Regions from separate parts of the Geobacillus sp. PK12 genome, predicted to be linked through region 1. Evidence: a T-box and tRNA genes for the amino acid it is inferred to sense, from the RefSeq annotation. Region 1 holds a T-box; the other holds one or more tRNA genes.
What was found. A T-box is a leader RNA that pairs with one kind of tRNA and senses whether it is charged. The one in region 1 lies ahead of alaS (alanine--tRNA ligase), so its partner is inferred to be a tRNA-Ala.
Positions count from the first base shown of each region.

Region 1 (3,265 bases):
CAGTCGTTCGAAAACGACCGAGTCATCATCTGTGATGCAGATAGCTTCCAGCCGTTTCCTTCTCCTGACAGCGGCCACTCTCTTTACGGCGAACGCGGCCTCGCCGGCAGCATGGTTGTCGCCGCGGACGGAACAACGATCGGACTGTTGGATGACGTATATTTTGACGGGCAATTGGGCAAAATTGACGGATACGAGATCAGCGAGGGATTTTTTTCCGATTTGACCGAAGGAAAGAAACGAATGGAGCTCGCTCCGTTCACCGCCAGAGAAGGCGTGGTCACCGTGGAAACAACGATGTAAGGAGAGTGGCTGTCCATGCTCATTTGCCCGAATTGCAAACGAAAAAATTTAGGGAAAATCGGCGTCAACCAGTACTACTGCTGGGATTGCTTTATTGAGCTGTCCGTCTCGAAAGGGATGATCCACGCCCATCAAGTGGAAGAAGACGGAACGTTGAGTTCCCTTGACGACTTGTTTGACGACCACGAACGCACGATCCAATTTTAGGGGGGACACGCATGAACCGGATGATGACGTCGCTGTTAGCAGTCGGATTAGGCGTCGCCGCTTATCAGCTCGCCCAACGAAACGATTGGATGAACGGTCGCACGATGCGGAGGATGCGCCGCCGCTTGATGCAAGCGATCCGCTGACGGCGCTGCCGCCCTCGCCTTTGCGCGGGGGCGGCGCCTTGTGGCTGTCAAATAGTGCTAAAAGCGGTGAAGGCATATTTCTCGCCGCATCTCCTACACTAAACGGTAGGAGGTGTGGCGATGGGCGAGCAACAATGGCTGTCGTTCTTTCGCATCGGAAAATGGCTGCTGATTACGGCAATCATCTATTTGATCGTTCGGATGAAAGACGTTTGGTGGCCGGTCATCGATTTTATCGCAACGGTGTTGACGCCGTTTTTGCTGGCGTCGTTTATTACGTATTTGCTCTACCCGCTTGTGGAATCCATCCATCGCAAAGGAATGCCGCGCGCCCTTGCCATTTTGTTGATTTATTTGTTGTTTTTCGGTTTGGTCGGCTACGGCTTGTACCGCGGCGTGCCGCTATTCATCGCCCAGTTGCGTGAACTGGATGAACAGCTGCCGTCTTTGATGAATACATACCGCCAATGGGTGCGCCACATCCACGACGAGACGTCGAATTGGCCGCTTGAGGTGCACACACGCATCGAGGGGATGTTTGCCGAGATCGAGCAAGCAGCGGCGGCCGCCGTCGCGATGGCGATTCATGCCGCCAAATCGTTCATCGGTTCGGCGGCGACGCTGTTGATCATTCCGTTTATCGTCTTCTATATGTTAAAAGACATCGATGTGTTGAAAAAAGCGGTTTGGTACATGACACCGAAGCGGTGGCGTGGGCCGGGGATGGCGTTTTTGAAGGATGTCGATGAATCGCTCGGCGGCTACATTCGCGGCCAGCTGTTCGTCTGTGCGGCGATCGGTCTGGCGGCGGCGCTCGGCTTGTGGCTTGCCGGCATGGATTATCCGCTGTTGCTCGGCTTTGTCATTGGCGTGACGAACATCATCCCGTATTTTGGCCCGCTGATCGGCGCCGTTCCAGCGGTCATTTTGGCTGCCACCGTCTCGCTGAAAATGGTCGTGATCGTGCTTGTCATCATTTTTACCCTGCAGTTTTTAGAAGGGAACGTTTTGTCGCCGCTGATCGTCGGCAAAAGCGTGCATATGCATCCGCTTGCCATTATGCTCGCCCTCTTTGCCGGCGGTGAACTCGCCGGCGTGCTCGGCCTCATTCTTGCCGTTCCGACGGCGGCGGTGCTGAAAGTGGCCATCGCCCATTGGAAAGAGCATTATGCTTCGCATTGACAAATGCTCTCTGCTTGTCTATAATCTTTCAATGAAAAAAGCGAATACATAACGCGATGACGGATCGAGTATGTTGCAGTCCATCTTAACGCGCGAGTTCGCGCACAGAGAGGAATTTCCGCGGCTGAAAGAAATTCCAGATGAAGGGCAACAGAAGGCTAATCCGGAGCGCAGGCAAAACCTGACGCAAGGCTGCGTTACGGCCAAAGAGGTGATGGGCGTTTTTTGCCCATAAACAGGGTGGTACCGCGAGCATAACTCTCGTCCCTGCAGGGGATGGGAGTTTTTTTATATAAAAGGCGAAAGGGGAGGATCATCATGAAAAAGCTGACATCCGCCCAAGTGCGGCGCATGTTTTTAGAGTTTTTCCAAGAAAAAGGCCATGCGGTTGAGCCGAGCGCATCGCTCATTCCGGTCGACGACCCGTCACTGTTGTGGATCAACAGCGGCGTCGCGACGTTGAAAAAATACTTTGACGGGCGCATCGTTCCGGAAAACCCGCGCATTTGCAACGCGCAAAAATCGATCCGCACCAACGACATCGAAAACGTCGGGAAAACGGCGCGCCACCATACGTTTTTTGAAATGCTCGGCAACTTTTCGATCGGCGATTACTTCAAGCGCGAAGCGATCCATTGGGCATGGGAGTTTTTGACGAGCGACAAATGGATCGGTTTTGATCCGGAACGGTTGTCCGTTACTGTCCATCCGGAAGACGAGGAAGCGTACAACATTTGGCGCAACGAAATCGGCTTGCCAAAAGAGCGAATCATTCGCCTTGAAGGAAACTTCTGGGACATCGGCGAAGGCCCGAGCGGTCCGAACACGGAAATCTTTTACGACCGCGGCGAAGCGTTCGGCAACGACCCGAACGATCCGGAGCTGTACCCAGGCGGGGAAAATGACCGCTATTTAGAAGTATGGAACCTTGTCTTTTCGCAGTTTAACCATAACCCGGACGGCACGTACACGCCGCTGCCGAAGAAAAACATCGACACCGGCATGGGCTTGGAGCGGATGTGCTCGATTTTGCAAGACGTGCCGACGAACTTTGAAACCGACTTGTTCCTGCCGATCATCCGCGCGACCGAGCAGATCGCCGGCGAGCGGTATGGCGAAGATCCGGACAAAGACGTCGCCTTTAAGGTGATCGCCGACCATATTCGCGCCGTGACGTTCGCGATCGGCGACGGGGCGCTGCCGTCAAATGAGGGCCGCGGTTATGTGCTGCGCCGCCTGCTCCGCCGCGCGGTGCGCTATGCGAAACATATCGGCATTGAACGTCCGTTTATGTACGAACTCGTCCCGGTCGTCGGCGAGATTATGCACGACTACTATCCGGAGGTGAAAGAAAAAGCCGATTTCATCGCCCGCGTCATCCGGACGGAAGAAGAACGGTTCCATGAAACGCTCCATGAAGGGCTCGC
Region 1 covers NZ_SDKL01000013.1:8,556-11,820, forward strand. Annotated here, with positions in the region: gene ETR37_RS06110 (PRC-barrel domain-containing protein) at 1-303, shown strand, start outside; gene ETR37_RS06115 (hypothetical protein) at 319-510, shown strand; gene ETR37_RS06120 (YrzQ family protein) at 522-656, shown strand; gene ETR37_RS06125 (AI-2E family transporter) at 777-1,838, shown strand; T-box leader at 1,886-2,110, shown strand; gene alaS (alanine--tRNA ligase) at 2,157-3,265, shown strand, end outside.

Region 2 (3,265 bases), on a different contig from region 1:
TTGGAGGAAAGCAACCGTCTTTTTCAGCTCGTGAAAATGGGCAGCGCACGCAGCGCACGAACGCAAATGTTCTTTCAGCTGCTGCTCTCCTTCTGGCTGGAGATCTCCATCAAAATAGCTGTGCATGAGCAACACGATTTCTTTCGGACATTCCATAGTCTCCCACCCTCTTATAAATGACCCAATTGCCTGCGCAACGCTTCACGGCCGCGATGCAGCCGCGTTTTCACCGTGCCGACCGGCAACCCTAAAATCTCGCTGATTTCTTGCAAGGACAAATCTTCCATATATTTCAACACGATCACGCTTCGATACTTTTCTGGCAACTGCTCAATCGCTCGCTGCACCGTCTCTTGCAGCTCCAGGCTTTCCACTGCCTCCTCCGGGGATGCTTCGCGGGAAGGAAGCTGAGCCTGCATCGTCAACCCGTCCGTGCCTCCGACCTCTTCATCTAAATACACGTCCGGCTTCCGTTTCCGCAATTTATCGATCGTCAAGTTCGTCGCGATCCGGTACAGCCAAGTGGAAAACTTCATTTCTGGATTGTACGTATCAATATGGATGTAGGCGCGGATGAACGCCTCCTGCGCCGCATCTTCCGCCTCATGCCGATTGCCAAGCATTCGATAGCAAAGACGGTAAATCTTGTCCTTATACAAATCGACAAGATCCGCGTATGCGTTTTGATCCCCTTTTTGGATCGCCTTAATTCTCTTTTTAATAAATAGATCCATAAAATACAATACCCCCGCCTCACGGCTTACTGTATATTACGGCGCTCGATCAAGAAAAGTTTCATGCAACATATTTATTGTATCATACAACGGAAAAAGAGGGGACTCCAAACAAATGGCAGCCCCTCTTTCACAAACAGCGGGAACAAATCATCATCATATCCGTGAATCCCGCAACCAACCCTCTTTGCCCACATGCATTACATGAGTTTTTCACCAAACAACGACCCCATCAGCGCTACAGCCACTGATGCTGTTTTGTTCCGCTCATCCAAGATCGGGTTCACTTCGACAAATTCCGCTGAAGTGATGATTTGTGCCTCGGCCAGCATCTCCATCGCCAAATGGCTTTCGCGGTATGTCAATCCTCCAATGACAGGCGTTCCGACTCCCGGTGCGTCGCTTGGGTCAAGGCCATCCAAGTCAAGCGACAAATGAACGCCATCCGTTCGTTCTTTTAAATAGGCGATCGTTTCTTCCATCACCCTTGTCATTCCGAGCCGATCAACCTCATGCATCGTGTAAATTTTGATTCCTTTTTCGCGAATAAACTTCTTCTCCCCTTCATCAAGGGAACGGACGCCGATCAACACGACATGTTCCGGCTTGATTTTGGGGCTGTATCCGCCGATTTGCGTCAGCGCCGGATGGCCAAACCCGAGGCTCGCCGCCAGCGGCATGCCATGAATGTTTCCAGACGGCGACGTTTCCGCGGTGTTGACGTCGCCATGCGCGTCATACCAGATCACTCCAAGCCGCTCATAATGTTTCGCCACCCCGGCGAGCGTGCCAATGGCGATGCTATGGTCGCCGCCCAACACAAGCGGAAATCGCCCCCGCTGAACGACTTGGTCAACCGCCGCCGCAAGTTTCTCGTTCGCTTCCGCAACCGCTTTCAAATTGCGCAACCGTGAATCTCCTTGCTCGTGCAACCGCTCTGCTTTTCCAATCGGAATATCTCCCAAATCTTCAATATCGTAATGAAGACGTTCCAGACGTTCGATGACGCCTGCATAACGCATTGCGCTCGGCCCCATATCAACGCCGCGGCGTGTCTGCCCTAAATCCATCGGAACCCCGATAATTGAAATTGGCTTCATGCTGTCTCCCACTCCTTTCCGGTTCCTGTTACGTCTTTATTGTAGAGGAAAGAAAGGGGATGACTCAACTTGACAAAATTTTGAATATTTATACCGATATAACAAAAAAGAGCAGGCTGCTTTTGGTTGTCAAGCAGTCTGCTCTTGATGGAGCCTATCGGGATCGAACCGATGACCTCCTGCGTGCAAAGCAGGCGCTCTCCCAGCTGAGCTAAGGCCCCGCCCCAAGCGGAAGACGGGACTCGAACCCGCGACCCCCACCTTGGCAAGGTGGTGTTCTACCACTGAACTACTTCCGCGCTATGGTGAGCCATGGAGGACTCGAACCTCCGACCCTCTGATTAAAAGTCAGATGCTCTACCTACTAAGCTAATGGCTCATGGTTGAGTATACACTCTAGGTACTACCTAGCTCTACCTGCCTCTTCCTCTCCCAGCCGATTCAAAGATGCCAAGTGCGTCGAGGCAACTCGAAGCAAACTCGAAGATGTAGCGCTCGTTACTGAGCTAATGGCTCATGGTTGAGTATACACTCACAGTGAACGATGTCCCTTCCTCTACAAGCATATTCAAGGAAGCAAGATGCGTCGGGACAACTCGAAGCAAACTCGAAGATGTAGCGCTCGTTACTGAGCTAATGGCTCATAGTTAGGATAACACTCTAAGTATGCTGCCCCTTCCTCTGCCAGCCTGTTCAAGGAAGCAGATGCGTCGGGGCAACTCGATGCCTATTCGACGATGTAACGCTCGTCACTGAGCTAATGGCTCATGACCATTTTTATGTACAAAAAAAATAATGGCTGGGCTAGCTGGATTCGAACCAGCGCATCACGGAGTCAAAGTCCGTTGCCTTACCGCTTGGCTATAGCCCAACGCGATGAGAAAGAAACGCTGTATTCAATTGCTATTATATCTCAGCAATCAGGGAAGTATACACTTTTCATTTCGGCCAATCATCCTTGAAAGGACGACTGGCCGAAATGGAGTGACCCGTACGGGATTCGAACCCGTGTTACCGCCGTGAAAGGGCGGTGTCTTAACCACTTGACCAACGGGCCGGAAAATAAATGGAGCTTCCAACCGGGCTCGAACCGGTGACCTCTTCCTTACCATGGAAGTGCTCTACCTACTGAGCTATGGAAGCGTAAAAATGGCTCCGCAAGTAGGATTCGAACCTACGACCTACCGGTTAACAGCCGGTTGCTCTACCGCTGAGCTATTGCGGAATGATGAATAACTATATGTCATGCACATCTTCCCAATGTGCTCGTTACCTCTTCCTCTGCCAGCTAATTCAAGGGAGCGAGATGCGTCGAGGCAACTCGTAGCGAATTCGAAGATGTGAAGCTCGTCGCTGAACTATTGCAGAATAATGAAACATTGCCTAGCAACGACCTACTCTTGCAGGGGCGCTGGCCCCAACTACCATCGG
Region 2 covers NZ_SDKL01000064.1:351-3,615, reverse strand. Annotated here, with positions in the region: gene rsiW (anti-sigma-W factor RsiW) at 1-156, opposite strand, end outside; gene sigW (RNA polymerase sigma factor SigW) at 171-734, opposite strand; gene rocF (arginase) at 935-1,834, opposite strand; tRNA gene ETR37_RS16685 (tRNA-Ala) at 1,983-2,055, opposite strand; tRNA gene ETR37_RS16680 (tRNA-Gly) at 2,062-2,133, opposite strand; tRNA gene ETR37_RS16675 (tRNA-Lys) at 2,138-2,213, opposite strand; tRNA gene ETR37_RS16670 (tRNA-Gln) at 2,631-2,705, opposite strand; tRNA gene ETR37_RS16665 (tRNA-Glu) at 2,820-2,891, opposite strand; tRNA gene ETR37_RS16660 (tRNA-Thr) at 2,902-2,977, opposite strand; tRNA gene ETR37_RS16655 (tRNA-Asn) at 2,985-3,059, opposite strand; rRNA gene rrf (5S ribosomal RNA) at 3,216-3,265, opposite strand, start outside.
Region 2: it has a tRNA-Ala gene. The T-box ahead of alaS (alanine--tRNA ligase) is inferred to sense a tRNA for this amino acid. The anticodon was not compared.